Regions from separate parts of the Pseudomonas izuensis genome, predicted to be linked through region 4. Evidence: predicted binding sites of a transcription regulator. Region 4 holds the regulator's gene; each other region holds the start of a gene.

Region 1 (5,015 bases), 1.1 Mb from region 4:
AAATCCGCCGGCGCCAGATTCAACGTGATCCGCCGCGCCGGAAATTGCAGCCCCGAATTGATGATCGCACTGCGCACCCGATCCTTGCTTTCCTTAACCGCCGCCTCAGGCAGGCCGACCATGGTCAGCGACGGCAAACCATTGGCCAGGTGGACTTCGACGGTGACAGCGGGGGCATCCACGCCGATCTGGGCGCGGCTGTGGACGATGGAGAGGGACATGGTCGTTCCTTGAGGTGACGAGGGGCCGCTTCCTGCGGTTTTTGAAGGGTAGTTGGGGGAGGAGATTTCGGAGGTGTGGGTGAAGAGGCAAATTTTCACTGGATGTTGCTTGTATGAAGCAGGCTGATGGCGAGACACAAAAAAACCGCCATTCAGACGGTTTCTTTCACGACAAAATAGTCAATTTCTTCCACCTGCCAACCACCCCCGGGCTCAAGTTCTTTACCACGCGCGATGCCGACTTCAATAAGGCGCAGTTGATTGGCCGATAGGTTTCCAGCCAGGTGACGTGCTTCGGCGTGGAATTCAACAATTTGTAGCAGCTTCGCCTTTCGCTTTTTTGGGCTCATAAACACCTCGTCTATCGAATACCAAGAAGAAAAGCTTAAAGGCGCGGGTGTGAGCTGATAAGCCGGGACAAAGAACTGCTTTTTGTAGGATCGTGCCGAGATAGTTGAAGGACGCCGGTGAAAAGGTTCGGATGGTCTTGCCTGATTAAGTTGGCTGCTTATGATCGCGGCTCTATGCAGCCTTAGGAGGTGAAAGTGAACCGGAATGGAATGCGCTCGATTCATCCTGGGGAAATTCTCAGTGAAGAGTTTCTGAGGCCATTGGGGCTCACAGTGGTGGCGTTGGCTCGCTCGCTGAACGAGCCTGAGGCGGAAATAAGCGATGTTGTAAGGCAGCAAAGCGCTGTCAGTGCAGGTTTGGCGAAGAAGCTGTCTATCCATCTGAACACCACGCCCGAGTTCTGGCTGAATCTGCAATCGACCTTCGATTTGCGCACAGCCAAGATTGAGCGTGGTTGAACGTTAAGTATTCAAAGCGCCTGCAATACTCGTGAAGCCCGCTTCCACCACGGGTTTACCGGGCGTGTTGCTGGCTCCCGTTCCATCATCTGCGGCACATCCTGCAACCGTATCCACGGCTGGTTATTCCAGTGCAGCAAACTCAACGACATTTCCGGCCAATTGAGCAGGCTCAGTTGTGGGCGTTCGGTGGTGGTGGGGTGTTGGGCGTCTCGCAAGGCGGGGACCACTTCATGGGTGAGCCATTCGCGTAGGGCCCGGTATTCGGGGCAGTAGTGGTAGACGAGGAGGGCGTAGACGCCGGATTCGCTGATTAGCAGGGTGTTTTCGATTTGACCGTGTATTGCTATCCGAACGGTTTGGTATTGGTCGGGATCGAGTTTTCGGAGTTGACGGTCGTTGAGGTAGATGCGGAGTAGGCGGCCCAGGTCGCGGGCGCTGAACCAGGGTTGGTTTTCTATTAGCAGGGCGTGGAGGTGGAGTTTGTGGCGGGTGAAGACGTGGGGGGTTAGATAGTTTTCTTCCATGGTGCAGCTCCCGGATGCGTATGTAGGAAGCTGCCTCTAGTCGTCGCCAAACGAAAAGGGTGGCAGCTGTGCGCGGGTTGGCGAACCGGTGCATCCGGAAAAACCGGCAGACCCGAAGGTCTCCCACGCAGAGCCGCCATAATTCGAGAAGGGAAGACTTCCCAAGTTCGAACGTGGTCGCGATGCGCTGGATGCTATCCGGGTCGCCAAACCCAGAGCTGAATATTCAGCTGGGGAAGAGCTTAGAGATCGGATACTCGACGACGCAATCGGACGGCGGTGCGATGTTTGTAGGACGTTGCCGGGATTTTTGCGGGGCTTGGGATCAAAAGATCGCAGCCTGCGGCAGCTCCTACAGGTGAAGCTGAAGGTCGTTCCGACCTTCAATCGCGAGCAGGCTCGCTCCCACAGTGGATTGGGTTTCTACAGTAGGCTTTGTGCGTTATTCGGTGGGTGGGTTCAGCTTCGCTTCCATCTCCGCGACTTTTGCTTCGAGGCTTTCGAGGCGGGCGCGGGTGCGTGCCAGTACGACCATCTGGCTGTCGAATTCTTCGCGGCTCACCAGGTCCAGCTTGCTGAAGGCGCTTTGCAGCAGGGCCTTGAACTGGCTTTCGATTTCGGCTTTCGGCAGCGGGGTGTCGCCGCTGAAGAGTCGGGAGGCGGTGCCGGTCAGGGCGTCGAGGAAGTCTTTGGGCGCGAGCATGGGGAAAGGTCCTGGTGACAATGGCGGGCAGTGTATCACGCAGTGTCTACAGTCAATTCCGTGGGTAAGGGGTGCACGCTTTTCGCGCATGCGGATGGACGGCGCTGCACCGTTGTTGTGCGTAACGTGCCGGGTGTTGTGGCGAAGTGGCAGGCATCAACCGGCAACGGCTTGAAATCTATGAATTTTGTGGAGATGGCAAGCTTTCTGCTTAGACCCTGGTGACCCATGCACTGATGCAGTCACCGTGACGAATGCAGTGCGCCAGGCGAAACGCGGGGAGCGTTTGGCAAGGAGCGGTTAGCGGCGTCGGGCGGGCGGGTAAGGCCGACGATGCGTTACAAAGCCAGGCACTGCGCTTAGACTTGAGACGGGTTTGTTTTCCTGGGGCAAGTCCACCAATTCGGGAGAGAGTTTTCATGAAGCTAGTCACTGCCATCATCAAGCCGTTCAAGTTGGACGACGTGCGCGAGTCGTTGTCCGAGATCGGCGTGCAGGGCATTACCGTCACTGAAGTCAAAGGCTTCGGTCGGCAGAAGGGTCATACCGAGCTGTATCGCGGCGCGGAGTACGTGGTCGATTTCCTGCCAAAGGTGAAGATTGATGTCGCCATTGACGACAAGGATCTTGACCGGGTTATCGAGGCGATAACCAAGGCCGCCAACACCGGCAAGATCGGTGACGGCAAGATCTTCGTGGTCAATCTGGAACAGGCGATTCGCATCCGTACCGGCGAAACCGATACCGACGCGATCTAAGCCGCCACAAACCCAACGCCCCAGGAGAAAACAAAATGACTCTGCGTAAATTCGCAGGGCTAGGAGCCCTGTTGTCCCTCGTAATGCCCGGCCTGGCTTTGGCGGCAGATCCGGTGGCGCCTCCAGTCCTCAATTCCGGCGATACCGCCTGGATGCTGACCTCAACTGCCCTTGTACTGTTCATGACTATTCCTGGCCTCGCGCTGTTCTACGGCGGCATGGTTCGGTCCAAAAACATTCTTTCCGTGATGATGCAGTGCTTCGCCATTACCGGTCTGATCACCATCCTGTGGTTCATTTATGGCTACAGCATGGCGTTCGATACCACGGGGATGGAAGCCAACGTCGTCAACCTCAACTCCTTCGTCGGCAGCTTTGCCAAAGCCTTCCTTGCGGGTATCACGCCTGCCAGCATTACTGGCCCGGCGGCGCTGTTCCCTGAAGCAGTGTTCGTTACCTATCAAATGACCTTTGCGATCATCACCCCGGCGTTGATCGTCGGTGCGTTCGCCGAGCGGATGAAGTTCTCCGCGATGCTGATCTTCATGGGCGTCTGGTTCACCCTGGTTTACGCGCCAATCGCGCACATGGTCTGGAGCGGCCCGGGTTCGCTGTTGGGCGACTGGGGCGTGCTCGACTTCGCGGGCGGCACCGTGGTTCACATCAACGCCGGTGTGGCCGGCCTGGTTGCCTGCCTGGTACTGGGCAAGCGCAAAGGCTTCCCGACCACCCCGATGGCACCGCATAACCTCGGTTACACCCTGATGGGCGCAGCGATGTTGTGGGTCGGCTGGTTCGGCTTCAACGCCGGTTCCGCTGCCGCGGCCAACGGTACGGCCGGTATGGCGATGCTGGTGACCCAGATCGCAACCGCTGCCGCTGCACTGGGCTGGATGTTTGCCGAGTGGATCACCCACGGCAAACCAAGTGCATTGGGTATCGCTTCGGGTGTGGTCGCCGGTCTGGTGGCAATCACTCCAGCCGCTGGCACCGTGGGCCCGATGGGTTCGCTGATCATCGGCCTGGCAGCAGGCGTGGTGTGCTTCTTCTGTGCCACCACCCTGAAACGCAAGCTCGGCTATGACGACTCCCTGGATGCATTCGGCGTACACGGTATCGGCGGTATCCTCGGCGCGATCCTGACCGGTGTATTCGCGGCACCGTCCCTGGGTGGCTTCGGCACCGTGACCGACATTGCCGCGCAGGTCTGGATTCAGTGCAAGGGCGTCGGCGTCACGGTGATCTACACCGCGATCGCCACCTTCATCATCCTCAAGGTGCTGGATGCTGTCATGGGCTTGCGCATCACCGATGAAGAAGAATCGGTCGGTATCGATCTGGCACTTCATAACGAACGCGGCTACAACTTGTAAGCACGCGCATGTAAAAACTTGCCCGGCTTGCCGGGCATTTTTTTGTCCGCGATTTATCATTAGTGGTGCGGCTGAAAGGTTTTTTCTTCCAGCTTTGTGAACGTTTACGACGCGTGTGTTTGTGCCGCCGAAGGCTTACATGATGGAAGGATTATTAGGGCCTTTGTTTTTTCCCAGAGCGCGCTAGAATGCGCCCCGAACGTGCGGAGAACTGTATGTGGCAACAGACTCTGATTACCTTGCGGGCTAGGCCCCGGGGCTTTCATCTGGTAACGGACGAGTTACTCGCCGGCCTGCCTGAACTCAAGGCGTGTCGGGTCGGTCTGTTGCATTTGTGTCTACAGCATACCTCGGCGTCGTTGAGCATCAACGAGAACGCCGATCCGGCGGTACGTCGCGACTTCGAACGATTTTTCAATCGTCTGATCCCACAAGGAACAGATGGCTATGAGCATAACGACGAAGGCCTGGACGACCTCCCGGCGCACTTCAAGGCCAGCGTACTTGGCTGTCAGCTCAGTTTGCCGATTTCGGCGGGCCGACTGGCGTTAGGGACCTGGCAAGGCGTTTACCTGGGCGAGCACCGTGATCATGGCGGTGCTCGTAAAGTCCTCGCCACCGTGC
Region 2 (5,015 bases), 1.8 Mb from region 4:
TCAGTCCTTGGTAACCCGGTTGATTTCTTCAAGGCTGGTAATGCCTTGCATGGCTTTGAGCAGGCCTGAAGTGCGCAGGTCGTTGAAGCCGTCCTTGCGCATCTGCTCATCGATTTGCAGCGCATTGCCTTCGGCCATGATCAGGCGTTGCAGGTCCGGCGTGTTCTTCACCACTTCATAAATCCCCACGCGTCCCTTGAAGCCGCCGTTGCAGTGTTCGCAGCCGACCGGCTCATAGATCGTGAATGTGCCGATGCGTTCCTCGGGGAAGCCTTCCTTGAGCAGCGTTTCGCGGGGAACGTCGAGGGGCACCCGGCAATGGCTGCACAGTTTGCGTGCCAGGCGCTGGGCGATGATCAGGCTGACCGACGTGGCGATGTTGAAGCCCTGGATGCCCATGTTGTGCAGGCGGGTCAGGGTTTGCGCGGCGCTGTTGGTGTGCAGGGTCGATAACACCAGATGCCCGGTCTGGGCGGCCTTGATGGCGATTTCGGCGGTTTCGAGGTCGCGGATCTCACCGACCATGATCACGTCCGGATCCTGGCGCAGAAAGGAGCGTAGCGCCTGGGCGAAATCCATGCCCTGTTTAGGATTGACGTTGACCTGGTTGATGCCTTCCATATTGATCTCCACCGGGTCTTCGGCGGTGGAGATGTTGATGTCCACGGTATTGAGAATGTTCAGCCCGGTATAAAGCGACACGGTTTTGCCGGAGCCCGTGGGGCCGGTCACCAGAATCATCCCCTGTGGTTGCCTGAGCGCGGTCATGTACAGGTCTTGTTGTTCGGGCTCGTAGCCAAGGGCATCGATGCCCATTTGTGCGCTGGAGGGGTCAAGAATCCGGATCACCACTTTCTCGCCCCACAGGGTCGGCAAGGTGTTGACCCGCAAATCGATGGATTTGTTTTTGGACAGGCGCATCTTCATCCGCCCGTCCTGGGGCTTGCGGCGCTCGGAGATGTCGAGGCTGGCCATGACCTTCAGCCGCGCCGCGATGCGGTTGGCCAACTGGATCGGCGGTTTGGCGACTTCCCGCAAAATGCCGTCGGTGCGCATCCGCACCCGATAAATTTTCTCGTAGGGCTCGAAATGCAGGTCGGAAGAGCCGCTCCTGATCGCGTCGAGCAGCATCTTGTGGACGAAGCGCACCACCGGCGCATCATCGGCTTCCTGGCCGATGATGGCATCCTGGCGCCTGTCATCGGCCGCTTCGATGTCCATCCCGTCGAGGTCAACGTCGACCATGTCTTCAAGGCCAGTGCCCTGGCTGTCGAAGAACCGCTCGATGGCGTCACTGAGCTTGTCGTCCTCCACCAGGATGGCTTCGGTGGTAAGCCCGGTGCTGAACTGAATGTCGTTGATGGCCTGGTGACTGGTCGGGTCGGAGATCCCCACGAACAGTTTGTTGCCACGACGCCAGAGGGGCAGGGCGTGGTGCTGGCGGACCAGTTTTTCGCTGACCAGTCCCTTGGGTTGGGTTTCCTTGTCCAGACTGTTGAGATCCATCAAGGCCATGCCGAAGTGTTCAGAAGCAATCTCGGCAACCTGACGGCTTTTCACCAGTTTGTTCTGCACCAGGTAGCTGACCAGTGAGACGTGGTTGCGTTGGGCTTGTTGAGAAGCGTGTTGCGCGCTTTTGTCAGTGAGCAGCTCGGCCAGGACCAATTGCTTGGCCAGACCGCTGAGGGCGATGTCATTCATGGAGATACCGGGCGCAGACAATTCATGACTTATAGCCTAGTCAAGCAACGCAGCCAAACCAGCGACGGTGAGGTGACAAAAAGTGTCAGATAGTGCGGATCCTGGGGCTAAGAAGGCGCGTTGCGGCTGTCGTACGTCCCGCCAATAGGGGGTGCCGAGCCTGGCATGAGCTGTGCTGCAACAGATCCAGATCATGAGAATTCGACTCATGCACGGAGGCTGTCTATGAACACTCAAAAAGGTTTTACCCTGATCGAATTACTGATCGTCGTGGCGATCATCGGGATTCTCGCGACGTTCGCGATACCGGCCTATTCCAAGTATCAGGCACGGGCGAAGGTGACGGCGGGTGTCGCAGAGCTTTCGGCGCTGAAGGTCAATTATGAGGATGCGGTCAACTCCGGTACGGCTGCCCCGGCTGTCACTGCATTTGCCCCAGGGGGTGATACACAGAACTGCACTCTTGCAGCTGCCACCGGCACAACCCCCGGGATGGTTTGCACATTGAAAGGTGCGCCAGCGGTCATTTCAGGTGCGACTGTGACGCTGTCTCGTGACGCGACTAAAGGCTGGACCTGTGCCACCAGTGTCGCAGCAGACTATGCGCCCAAAGGCTGCGGCGGCTAACGATCTGTCCCGTTGCACACACAGAAAATGCCCCGTCATTCAAAGGACGGGGCATATTTTATTCCGGTATCGATGCAAAAGAGAAAACCTCCCACAATTCATGGCGTTAGGCCTTCTTCAAAAACGGCAACTTGCATGTAGAGAATGTCGAAGTCATGCAATTTGCATGATTCCGCAAAATGCACGAATTTATAACTTATTGATTTTTATATGTTTATTCAATGTCTCAAACTTGGCACAGCGTTCGCAACGTCTCGAGTAACCCTGCTGACATGACACCCAGCAGACTTTCCGGAAAAACAGGAGTTACTCGTATGAAGAAGTTCGCTATCGCTGCCGCTACTGCTACCGCGCTGACCCTGACCATGGCCAATGCCGCGTTCGCACAGTCTCAGACCACCCAGGCTCCCATGACGCTGGCAGCCGGTGAAATGACCAAGGCCAAGGAAGCTACTTCCGATACCTGGATTACCACCAAAGTCAAAAGTGACCTGGTGACTGAAAAAGGCATTCCCGGCACCGACATCAAAGTTGAAACCAACAAAGGCGTCGTGTCCCTGTCGTCCACTGTTGCAGTGACTGAAGCCCAGAAGGCAACTGCCGTGGCGATCACCAAGAAAATCAAAGGCGTCAAAGCGGTCTCCGCTGACGGCCTGAAAGCCGAGTAAGGCAAGGCTTCTCGCCTGGACTGGGAGGAGGCGCGGCAGGCGGGCCAAGACATACGTCTGTCGCAACTGAGGAGTTCATGCGAACGGCCATAAGGATGTGGCCATTACAGGCCCCGGCATTCGTGTCAGGGCCTGTTCTATTGTGGGCAACACAAAACCCCTGTGGGAGCGAGCCTGCTCGCGAAAGCTGACTGTCAGCCAACTCAAATGTTGAATGTCGGTCCGTCTTCGCGAGCAGGCTCGCTCCCACAGTGATGTGTGGTGTTCTTAGTTACCGCGTTTGCTGGTGATCTGCACCAACCGATTTCCCTCGAACCGCAGATACTGGTACATCCCGCCATTCGGCCCATAGGTCCATTCCTCGACCTGAAACTCTTCCCGTCGATTGACGCTGCGCTTGTAACCCAGCAGATCGCGACTGACCGGTTCGCCGCACTTTTGCAGCACTTCGCTCGACCGGTCACCGACACTGATCAATTGACTGCCGCAGCGCAGGGTATCGGCCGCCGAGGCGTGGCTTGCGGCCAATGGCAACGCCAGTGCGAGCAACAGCCGCTTACCCATCATTCGGCGTCCAGATGCAGGGGCGTGACGACCTTGCCGTCTTTTTCCGCATCACCTAACTGAGCGTCGATGAAGTACACACGATCATCAGCCAGTTGGCCCTTGTCGACCAGATAGTCCTTGATGCTGCTGGCGCGGTCCTGACCCAACTGCCGCAACAGCACTTCGCTGGAGCTCCAGAACTGGATCACGCCCTCGCGCATTTTGGCAGTGCGCTCTTCCTTGCCCAGGTCCTTCCATTCGGCGGGTGGCTGGGTTTTCAGGCGTGTGCGGTAGATCCCTTCCAGCAGCGGGCCTTTTTCGCTGTCCGGGACATCCAGCAAGGAAGCCTGGGCCGGAACCTTGTCGCCACGACGCTGGAGCATTTTGTAGTAGTTGTATTGATATTCCCGTTCCAGGCGCTGCTCGGCAATCAGGGGACCGTCGCTGCTCTTGGCCGCGGTGCCTTCGATTTCCAGGCGCAGGGCCGGGCGTTCCTTGAGCGCGTTGGACAGCTTGACCAGTGCCGCTTCGGCGTCCTTGCTCAGCTCGCTCGAGCCTGGCGCGAACGACACGCTGCCCAGATCTTCCGAGCCACTGCCGCTGACCAGCCCACCAATGAGTTTGAACGGTGCAGCCGCCGCCTTGACGATCAGGTTACGCAGGGTCTGCCAGATAATCGGCATGACGCTGAACTGAGGGTTGTTCAAGTCACCGGACACCGGCAGTTCGATGGAAATTTTGCCGTCGACGTCCTTGAGCAAGGCAATCGCCAGTTTCAGCGGCAGGCTCACGGCGTCCGGGCTGTCGACTTTTTCACCCAGTTGCAGTTGTTCCACGACCACCTTGTTTTCGGCCTGGAGCTGACCCTTGGTGATCTTGTAATGCAGGTCGAGATTGAGCCGGCCCTTGCGGATGCGATAGCCGGCGAATTTGCCGGAGTAGGGCGTCAGGGTGGTCAGTTCAACCCGCTTGAAGCTGGTGGCGATGTCGAGGCTGGCCATCGGGTCGAACGGGTTGACCGCGCCTTTGATGGTCACGGGTGCATAGCGATCGACCTTGCCCTTGACGTCGACGCTGGCCGGTTTGGCCTGACGACTGTCGATGGTGCCGATCTGCCCGTTGAGTTCTTGAATGGCGGTGGCGAAGTTCGGGGTCAGGCTGAAGTCGGCGAAGTTGGCCGAGCCGTCGTTGATGACGAAGCCGCCGATGTGGATGGCCAGCGGTTTTTCTTTGCTCGCAGGCTTGGTGGCCGCAGGCTTGGCCGCGGAATCCGCCGGTTGTGGGATCAGCAAGTCATCGATGTTGGTGGTGCGGTCATCGTTGATCATGAAGCGTACATAGGGTTGCATCAGGTTGATCTTGTCGATCGACAGACTGTCACCATGCTGATAGTTCAGGCCTTCGACCACCACCTGTTGCCACTTGAGAAAGTCACGGGTTTTCAGGGTGTCGAGGGTGTGCAACTGATCAACC
Region 3 (5,015 bases), 2.3 Mb from region 4:
AAGGTAACCGCGTCAGCAAGGGCAGGGCTGCCAGCGTTGAACAGGCAAACAGCCGCTAACACGCCGAGCAATTTGCGGCAGGGTGTGGTCAGGCGTCGAAAAAATGTCGGTTCTGTGTTCATAACGATTAAAAAAGCAAGCGCCGTGCCGTTTAGTGATGAAGGTGCGTCGCAACAACACTTGGCGTTGGTGTAGGAGTCTGGGCATGGCTGGTGTAATGGATTCGGTGAACCAGCGCACGCAACTGGTGGGGCAGAATCGCCTTGAGCTGTTGTTGTTCCGTCTCGACGGCCAACAGCTGTACGGGATCAACGTATTCAAGGTTCGGGAGGTGTTGCAATGCCCCAAACTGACGCTGATGCCCAAGTCCAGTCCTGTCGTGTGCGGCGTGGCGAACATTCGGGGGGCGACCATTCCGATCCTTGATCTGGCAATGGCGACCGGCTCCGGTGCTTTGAAGGACAAGAACAATCCCTTCGTGATCATTACGGAGTACAACACCAAGACCCAAGGGTTCCTGGTGCGCTCGGTGGAGCGCATCGTCAACATGAACTGGGAGGAGATTCATCCGCCACCCAAGGGGACCGGTCGCGATCACTACCTGACGGCGGTGACGCGGGTCGACAATCAGTTGGTCGAAATCATCGACGTCGAGAAGGTGCTGGCGGAAGTGGCGCCGACACCGGAAGCGATTTCCGTCGGCGTGGTGGATGTCGAAACACAGCACAAGGCGCTTTCGTTGCGCGTGCTGACGGTCGACGATTCGTCGGTGGCGCGCAAGCAGGTCACGCGTTGTCTGCAAACAGTCGGTGTCGAAGTGGTGGCGTTGAACGATGGCCGGCAAGCGCTGGATTACCTGCGCAAACTGGTCGACGAGGGCAAGAAGCCGGAAGAAGAGTTCCTGATGATGATCTCCGACATCGAGATGCCGGAGATGGACGGGTACACCCTGACGGCGGAGATCCGCAACGACCCTCGCATGCAAAAGCTTCATATCATCCTGCATACTTCGTTGTCGGGCGTGTTCAATCAGGCGATGGTCAAGAAAGTCGGTGCCGATGACTTCCTGGCCAAATTCCGTCCTGATGACCTGGCATCCCGGGTAGTCGACCGGATCAAAGCAGCAGATATCAGCTAGGGGCGTCGGGCCCCTGGCAGTCAACACGATTTAAGAGGCGGCAGCATTGTCTACGGGTAATTTGGATTTCGAACAGTTCCGGGTATTCCTGGAAAAAGCCTGTGGCATTTTGCTCGGTGAAAACAAGCAGTATCTGGTCTCGAGCCGTCTCAACAAACTGATGGAGCAGCAAGGCATCAAGTCCCTGGGTGAGTTGGTTCAACGCATCCAGACCCAACCGCGCAGCGGGTTGCGCGAGATGGTGGTGGACGCGATGACGACCAACGAAACCCTGTGGTTTCGTGACACCTATCCATTTGAAGTCTTGAAGAACAAGGTGCTGCCTGAAGCAATCAAGGCCAGTCCCGGTCAGCGGCTGCGAATCTGGTCGGCGGCGTGTTCGTCAGGTCAGGAGCCGTACTCGCTGTCGATGTCCATCGACGAGTTCGAGCGCAGCAATGTCGGGCAATTGAAGATGGGTGCGCAGATTGTGGCCACCGATCTGTCCGGCACCATGCTGACCAACTGCAAGACCGGCGAATACGACAGCCTGGCCATCGGTCGCGGTCTGTCGCCCGAGCGGCTGCAGCGCTATTTCGACCCCAAGGGGCCGGGGCGCTGGGCCATCAAGGCGCCGATCAAGAGCCGGGTGGAATTCCGTTCGTTCAACCTGCTGGACAGTTACGCGAGCCTCGGCAAGTTCGATATCGTGTTCTGCCGCAACGTGCTGATCTACTTCTCTGCTGAAGTGAAGAAGGACATCCTGTTGCGCATTCACAGCACGTTGAAGCCGGGCGGTTATCTGTTCCTCGGTGCTTCCGAAGCGCTGAACGGGTTGCCGGATCATTACCAGATGGTCCAGTGCAGTCCGGGGATCATTTACCAGGCGAAGTGATGGATTGGCGGTATCGAAAAGCGGGAGTCCTCAGGGACTCCCGTTTTTTTATGTCTGTTGATATTCCCTGTGGGAGCGGGTGTTCTTGAAAAGGTAGCCAAGCGGCAGAAAAGCGGCATCCAGCGGAAACCGGTTGCCGCTTTTCTGGCATTGCCGCGTTGCCACTGCCCGCAAAGCCCCGGTTTACGGGCTTTTTTGAATTGGCATGACGCTTGCTAAGTTCATCGTACGAAAAATCAGGTCACCCGAAGGTTTCCCGACATGAGCATCAGCTTCGATAGAGCGCTCGGCATTCACGAAAAGGCATTGGGCTTCCGCGCCCAGCGTGCCGAAGTCCTGGCCAACAACATTGCCAACGCCGATACCCCGAACTACAAGGCGCGGGATCTGGAGTTCTCGAAAGTGCTCGAGGCGCAGAACGATAAAGCCAAAAACGGCACGTTCGCCTTGAACATGACCAACAGCCGTCATATCGAAGCCGAAGGCCTGGGCAACGGCGAAGAATCGCTGATGTACCGCACGCCGATGCAACCGTCGATTGACCAGAACACCGTGGACGCCCAACTGGAGCAGTCGAACTACGCGGAAAACGCGGTCAACTTCCAGGCCAGCTTCACCCTGCTCAATAGCAAGTTCAAAGGGCTGGTGTCAGCCCTGCGCGGAGAGTAAGTCATGTCCCTATCCAGTGTTTTCAACATTGCCGGTAGCGGCATGAGTGCCCAGACCACGCGTTTGAACACCGTCGCTTCGAACATCGCCAACGCCGAGACGGTCTCGTCGAGCATCGACCAGACCTACCGTGCGCGTCATCCGGTGTTCGCCACCATGTTCCAGGGCGGCCAGAGCGGCGGCAGCGATTCGCTGTTCCAGAACCAGGAAGCCGCCGGGCAAGGCGTACAAGTGCTGGGCGTGGTCGAAGACCAGAGCAACCTTGAGGCGCGCTACGAGCCGAACCATCCGGCTGCCGATGCCAAGGGCTATGTCTATTACCCGAACGTCAACGTGGTGGAAGAGATGGCCGACATGATTTCCGCGAGTCGTTCGTTCCAGACCAACGCCGAAATGATGAACACCGCCAAAACCATGATGCAGAAGGTCCTGACCCTCGGTCAGTGATAAGGGGCGACTCAGATGAGTGTTACCGATACCACCAGCAGCCTTAGCCTCAAAGATATCCTTGCCAACTCTTCGATCAAGACCAACACCAGTGCCGACGGCCTGGCGTCCGCGACGAACAGCGCCACCGGCAATAAGTCCCTGGGCAAGGATGCGTTCCTGCAACTGCTGGTGACGCAGCTGAAAAACCAGAACCCGTTGGAGCCACAGGACAACGGTGCATTCGTTGCCCAATTGGCACAGTTCAGCAGTCTGGAAGGCATTACCACGCTCAATAGCACCGTGTCGGGCATCGCCGGCAACTACAACTCGTCCCAGGCGTTGCAGGCTTCGTCGCTGGTCGGGCGTTCGGTCATCGCGCCGGGCGACAAGGCTGTGGTCGATACCGCCAAGAGCCTCAACGGCACTATCGCGGTACCGGCGTCGGCAGACCCGGTCTCCCTCAAGATCACCGATACCGACGGTAAGGTTATCCGCACCATCAACCTGGGCTCTCAACAAGCCGGCAACGCCAGTTTCATCTGGGATGGCAAGAACGATGCCGGTGAAGTGGCCAAGGCCGGTACGTACACCTTCAACGCCACCGCGACCTACGACGGCAAGGCGACCTCCCTGGTGACGAACCTGCCGGCGACCGTCAGCAGCGTGACCATCAGCCAGACCGGCGGTGAATTGATGCTCAACCTCGCCGGGCTGGGCAGCATCGCCCTGTCCAAAGTACAAACCATTGGTATGTAGGGCCGACTAACACGGCACAAAGGAGTGGAATATGTCTTTCAATATCGGCCTTAGCGGTCTCTATGCATCCAACAAACAACTGGACGTGACCGGCAACAACATCGCCAACGTTGCGACCACCGGTTTCAAATCGTCCCGTGCAGAATTCGAAGACGTTTACTCGGCCACCAAACTGGGCTCCGGCAGTAAAACCACCGGTAACGGCGTGCGCCTGGCCAACGTTTCGCAACAGTTCACCCAGGGTGATATCAACAACACGGGCAACGTGCTGGACATGGGTATCAACGGTTCCGGTTTCTTCGTGCTGAACAGCAATGGCTCGCTGTCCTACACCCGTGCCGGTACGTTCAAGGTCGACAAGGACGGTTACGTCACCAACACCGATGGCTCTGCGCGTCTGCAGGGTTATGGTGTGGATGCCAATGGCAAGATCCTCAATGGCGTATTGACCGATCTGCGCATTGACACGTCGAACCTGGCGCCGAAAACCACCACCAGCGTTTCGTCGACAATCAACCTCAATTCCACGGCGCCGGATATCGACCAGGTTGCCAACCCGTTCGACCCGAGCAAGCAGGCGTCCTTCACCAAGCAGTTCAGCACCCCGATTTACGACACTCAGGGTAACCAGCACACCATGGATCAATTCATGGTCAAGACCGGTGCGAACACCTGGAAAACCTACACCCTGATCGATGGTCGCAACCCGGATGGCAGCGACCCTACGCTTGCAGCTTCGCCGCCGGTTCCTTCGGACATGGTATTCGACACCTCCGGCAAGCTGGTCTCGGTGACCACTCCTGCGCTCCCTGTGCCGATCGTCAGCCCTGACCTGAAGGTCTCCGGCTGGATTCCCGGTACCGTGACCAATGGCGTGTGGGCACCCAACGGCGCCGCCGCCGACCCGGCCGGTGTGACGATTTCCATGAGCAATACCACACAGTTCAACGCCGACACCGCGCGTTCGATTCCTGTGCAGAACGGTTACGCGACGGGTCAGATCACCAACCTGACCATCGACACCAGCGGTGTGATGCTCGCCAACTTCAGCAACAGCCAGACCAAGGCCATCGGCCAGATTTCGCTCGCCAGTTTCACCAACGAACAGGGTTTGCAGCCTGTAGGTGGCACCAGCTGGAAAGAAACCTA
Region 4 (5,015 bases):
CGACGGCCAGGGCATCAAGATGCTGATGGCCGCCGGCGTACAGACCGCCATCATCAGCGGCCGCAAGACTCCAGTGGTCGAGCGACGGGCGAAGAACCTCGGCATTCCGCATCTGTATCAGGGTCGCGAAGACAAACTGGTAGTGCTCGACGAGCTTCTTGGCCAACTCAACCTAAGCTATGAACAGGTCGCGTACCTGGGTGACGACTTGCCTGACTTGCCGGTGATTCGCCGCGTGGGACTGGGCATGGCAGTGGCCAACGCCGCCAGTTTCGTGCGCGAACACGCTCATGGCATTACCCAGGCCCGTGGTGGCGAAGGTGCCGCCCGCGAATTCTGCGAATTGATCCTGCGCGCCCAGGGCCGCCTCGATGCGGCCAACGCCGCGTACCTGTGAGCCAGACATGCTGAGCAAAAAGATTCGCAACATCCTGATCTTCGGTTGCATCGCGGCGATTTTCGCTGCGGTCGGCTACTGGAACATCAGCCCGGAACGCTTCCTCGACAAGCCGGTTACGCAAGTCGACGAAAGCGCGATCGACTATTACGCCACCAACGCCCATAGCGTGCAGTTCCTGCCGGACGGGAAATTGCAATACGACATGACTTCGGACAAGGTCGAACACCTCAAAGCCACCGAAGTGACATTGCTGACCAACCCCGACCTGAACATATTCCGTGGCACCGAATTTCCATGGCACGTCCAGAGCGAGAAGGGTGAAGTCAATCCCGACGGCACACAGGTTGAACTGATCGACTCGGTACGCATCACGCGCTTCGACGAGAAAAACCGCAAAACCCTGATCACCACCACTCGCATGACGGTGTTCCCGCAGCAGCAATATGCGCAGACCGAGCAACCCGTTAGAATCGACGGCGCCGGCGGTGTATCGACAGGCATTGGAATGAAAGCGTATTTGAAAGAAAGCAGGATACACCTGCTCTCGAACGTAAGAGGACAGTATGAGGCTCGTTAAAACCCTCCCTATTTTGCTCAGTCTGGGCGCAGCACTGGGAAGCGTGAGCGCCTGGGCCCTGCCGAACGATCAAGAGCAGCCTATCCGCATCCAGGCCGACGATGCCCAGCTGGACGACAAGAATGGCATTGCCACCTATAAAGGTGACGTGATCATCACCCAGGGCTCGATGAAGGTTACCGGCAACACCGTGACCGTCACCCGCACTCCTGCCGGCGATATCGACGTGATGACTTCAGTGGGCAACCTGGCTTACTTCGAGCAATTGCAAACCCAAGGCGACACCAAACCCGTCCAGGGTTGGGGAGTGACGATCCAGTACCACGCCACGCAGAACCGCGTTGTGCTGATCGATCGCGCCAAAGTCATCGACAAGGACAACAACACCACCCAAGGCGAGAAAATCGTCTACGACACGGTCAAGAAGCTGGCCAGTGCCGGTCGCGCCACCGGCAGTAAAGTCACCGAGGCGCGTCCGCGCATCGACATGGTGATCCAGCCGAAAAAGAAAACCGACGAGCAAAAGGCCCAGTAATGGCAACTCTGAAAGCTCAGCATCTGGCCAAGAGCTACAAGAGCCGCCAGGTCGTGCGTGACGTCAGCCTGTCCATCGACAGCGGTCAGATCGTTGGCCTGCTTGGCCCCAACGGTGCCGGCAAGACCACCTGTTTCTACATGATCGTTGGCCTGGTCCAGGCCGATCAGGGCCGCGTCCTGATCGACGACCTGGACGTCAGCCACCAGCCCATGCACGGCCGCGCGAAGGCCGGTATCGGCTATCTTCCGCAAGAAGCGTCGATCTTCCGCAAACTCTCGGTGGCCGACAACATCATGGCCATCCTCGAGACCCGCAAGGAACTCGACAAGGCCGGCCGTCGCAAAGAGCTGGAAAGCCTGCTGCAGGAATTCCACATCAGCCACATTCGCGACAACCTTGGCATGAGCCTGTCCGGTGGCGAGCGTCGCCGCGTGGAAATTGCCCGTGCACTGGCCACCAATCCAAAATTCATCCTGCTCGACGAACCCTTCGCCGGCGTGGACCCGATTTCGGTGGGCGATATCAAACAGATCATCCACCATCTGAAGGCCAAGGGCATTGGCGTCCTGATCACTGACCATAACGTCCGTGAAACCCTGGATATCTGCGAAACCGCCTACATCGTCAACGATGGCCAATTGATCGCCGAAGGTGACGCTCATACCATCCTGGCCAACGACCTGGTCAAGGAAGTGTACCTGGGGCATGAGTTCCGCCTGTAAGCACTGAGGCGCCTGGCTAGTCGACCGAGCGCTTGTCTCGATAAAAAATCAACACTTTTTTATTGTTACAGCGCTCTAGGCAAACACCGCAACTTCGGGCATATAATTTGCTTATGTTTGGCGCTCCGGCGCCCTGTAGTGGATGGCGCATGTGCGCCGGCGAATAAGGTGTTAAGCCCCTGCCATGAAACCATCGCTAGTCTTGAGAATGGGCCAGCAGCTGACGATGACACCGCAGCTGCAACAGGCCATCCGTCTGCTCCAATTGTCGACCCTGGACCTGCAACAGGAAATCCAGGAGGCCCTGGAGTCCAATCCGATGCTCGAACGCCAGGAAGAAGGCGACGACTTCGATAACACTGACCCCTTGGCCGACAACGTCGAACAGAAGCCCAACACCGAGACTCAGGAACCCTCCTACCAGGAAAGCGCGCCAACCGTTGATAACCTCGACGAAGGCGACTGGAACGAGCGCATCCCCAACGAACTTCCTGTCGACACGGCATGGGAAGACGTTTACCAGACCAGCGCCAGCAGCCTGCCGAGCAACGATGACGATGAGTGGGATTTCACCACCCGCACATCCGCCGGTGAAAGCCTGCAAAGCCACTTGCTCTGGCAATTGAACCTGGCGCCGATGTCCGACACCGACCGCCTGATCGCCGTAACCCTGATCGACTGCATCAACAATCAGGGCTATCTGGACGAAACACTCGAGGAAATACTCGAGGCCTTCGATCCGGAATTGGACATCGAACTGGACGAAATCGAAGCCGTCCTGCACCGCATCCAGCAATTCGAACCAGCCGGCATCGGCGCCCGGAACCTGGGTGAATGCCTGTTGCTGCAATTGCGCCAGTTGCCGGTCAAGACTCCATGGCTGAACGAGGCCAAGCGCCTGGTGACCGATTTTATCGATCTGCTCGGCAGCCGCGATTACAGTCAGTTGATGCGCCGCATGAAGCTCAAGGAAGATGAGCTGCGCCAGGTCATCGAACTGGTTCAGAGCCTCAATCCGCGTCCCGGCTCCCAGATCGAATCTACCGAAGCCGAATACGTCGTCCCTGACGTGATCGTGCGCAAGGACAATGAGCGCTGGCTTGTGGAACTGAACCAGGAGTCCGTGCCACGGCTGCGGGTCAACGCCCAGTACGCCGGCTTCGTGCGCCGCGCCGACACCAGCGCTGATAACACCTTCATGCGCAATCAGTTGCAGGAGGCCCGCTGGTTCATCAAGAGCCTGCAAAGCCGCAACGAAACCCTGATGAAAGTGGCCACCCAGATCGTCGAGCATCAGCGCGGCTTCCTGGAATATGGCGACGAAGCCATGAAACCACTGGTCCTGCATGACATCGCTGAAGCGGTCGGCATGCACGAGTCAACGATCTCTCGAGTGACCACACAGAAATTCATGCATACCCCCCGGGGCATCTATGAACTGAAATACTTTTTCTCCAGTCACGTCAGCACCTCTGAAGGCGGCGAATGCTCGTCCACGGCGATCCGCGCGATCATCAAAAAACTGGTTGCCGCGGAAAATCAGAAAAAGCCGTTGAGTGACAGCAAGATCGCTGGTTTACTGGAGGCACAAGGCATTCAGGTGGCTCGCCGCACCGTCGCCAAGTACCGCGAATCCCTCGGGATCGCGCCTTCGAGCGAACGCAAGCGGTTGATGTAGAGCCACGCCACAGCGTTCCAGTGGTAGATCATCTGATCTACCGCTTAATGCACTGGCAACGAAGGAGAAGCTGTATGCAAGTCAACATCAGTGGACACCAACTGGAAGTGACCGAACCTCTTCGCACCTACATCGGCGAAAAACTCGAACGATTGGAGCGACATTTCGACAAGATCACCAACGTGCAGGTCACGATGACGGTCGAAAAGCTGAAGCAGAAAATCGAAGCCACGTTGCATATTCCCGGCAATGAAGTGGTCGCCAACGCGGAACATACCGATATGTACGCGGCGATCGACGCACTGACCGACAAGCTGGATAAACAACTCAAAAAGCATAAGGAAAAGACCCAGAGCCTCCTCCAGGGCGCTACCGGTCGTTAACACTCCCAACCCATGATCCGACTTGAAAGCATCCTGACCCCCGGCCGTTCCCTGGTGAACGTGCCGGGCGGCAGTAAAAAGAAAGCCCTCGAGCAAATTGCCAATCTGATCGCCCGCGAAGTGCCGGGACTGGAGATGCAAGATGTCTTCGAGGCTTTGATTGCCCGTGAAAAACTCGGTTCGACCGGTTTTGGCAACGGCATCGCCATCCCTCATTGTCGCCTGAAGGGTTGTATCTCGCCCATCAGCGCCTTGATGCACCTTGACGCCCCTATCGATTTCGACGCCATCGATGGCGCACCGGTTGACCTGCTGTTCGTCCTGTTGGTCCCGCAAGCCGCTACCGATGCGCACCTGGAGCTGTTGCGCCAGATCGCCAGCATGCTCGACCGCAAGGACGTGCGCGACAAACTGCGTAGCGCCCCGAGCAATGAAGCCTTGTATCAGGTTGTCCTGGACGAGCAAAACGGGCACTAATCATGCGCTTGATCATCGTCAGCGGCCGTTCCGGCTCAGGTAAAAGTACCGCCCTCGATGTGCTTGAGGACAACGGCTACTACTGCATCGACAACCTGCCTGCCGGCTTGTTGCCGGAGTTGGCCGAACGCGCGTTGATTCACACTGAACTGTCACAGCCGCTGGTTGCCGTATCCATCGATGCACGCAACCTGCCAAGCCACTTGTCGCGGTTCCCAGAGCTGCTGGAAGAAGTCCGCA

What was found. Region 4 encodes sigma-54, which starts transcription at its own class of promoters, with help from an activator protein. Its sites were predicted from a motif close to ANTGGCATNNANNTTGCTNT; they were not measured.
Positions count from the first base shown of each region.
Region 1: the regulator sigma-54 is predicted to act here: its motif matches at 2,455-2,474, upstream of glnK (P-II family nitrogen regulator).
Region 2: the regulator sigma-54 is predicted to act here: its motif matches at 1,861-1,880, upstream of LAB08_RS26085 (pilin).
Region 3: the regulator sigma-54 is predicted to act here: its motif matches at 2,212-2,231, upstream of flgB (flagellar basal body rod protein FlgB).

Region 1 is NZ_AP017423.2:6,540,934-6,545,948, reverse strand. Features, by position in the region: gene LAB08_RS29405 (YifB family Mg chelatase-like AAA ATPase) at 1-221, opposite strand, end outside; gene LAB08_RS29400 (hypothetical protein) at 374-571, opposite strand; gene LAB08_RS29395 (HigA family addiction module antitoxin) at 767-1,030, shown strand; gene LAB08_RS29390 (BRO-N domain-containing protein) at 1,042-1,557, opposite strand; gene LAB08_RS29385 (accessory factor UbiK family protein) at 2,000-2,260, opposite strand; gene glnK (P-II family nitrogen regulator) at 2,680-3,018, shown strand; gene LAB08_RS29375 (ammonium transporter) at 3,054-4,391, shown strand; gene LAB08_RS29370 (secondary thiamine-phosphate synthase enzyme YjbQ) at 4,607-5,015, shown strand, end outside.
Region 2 is NZ_AP017423.2:5,841,581-5,846,595, reverse strand. Features, by position in the region: gene pilB (type IV-A pilus assembly ATPase PilB) at 1-1,701, opposite strand; gene LAB08_RS26085 (pilin) at 1,927-2,328, shown strand; gene LAB08_RS26080 (BON domain-containing protein) at 2,643-2,996, shown strand; gene LAB08_RS26075 (DUF2845 domain-containing protein) at 3,264-3,560, opposite strand; gene LAB08_RS26070 (DUF748 domain-containing protein) at 3,560-5,015, opposite strand, start outside.
Region 3 is NZ_AP017423.2:5,295,072-5,300,086, reverse strand. Features, by position in the region: gene flgA (flagellar basal body P-ring formation chaperone FlgA) at 1-122, opposite strand, end outside; gene LAB08_RS23535 (chemotaxis protein CheV) at 206-1,138, shown strand; gene cheR (protein-glutamate O-methyltransferase CheR) at 1,185-2,012, shown strand; gene flgB (flagellar basal body rod protein FlgB) at 2,274-2,681, shown strand; gene flgC (flagellar basal body rod protein FlgC) at 2,685-3,128, shown strand; gene flgD (flagellar hook assembly protein FlgD) at 3,144-3,866, shown strand; gene flgE (flagellar hook protein FlgE) at 3,898-5,015, shown strand, end outside.
Region 4 is NZ_AP017423.2:892,620-897,634, reverse strand. Features, by position in the region: gene LAB08_RS03930 (KdsC family phosphatase) at 1-397, shown strand, start outside; gene lptC (LPS export ABC transporter periplasmic protein LptC) at 405-977, shown strand; gene lptA (lipopolysaccharide transport periplasmic protein LptA) at 964-1,512, shown strand; gene lptB (LPS export ABC transporter ATP-binding protein) at 1,512-2,237, shown strand; gene LAB08_RS03910 (RNA polymerase factor sigma-54) at 2,422-3,915, shown strand; gene hpf (ribosome hibernation-promoting factor, HPF/YfiA family) at 3,990-4,298, shown strand; gene ptsN (PTS IIA-like nitrogen regulatory protein PtsN) at 4,311-4,775, shown strand; gene rapZ (RNase adapter RapZ) at 4,778-5,015, shown strand, end outside.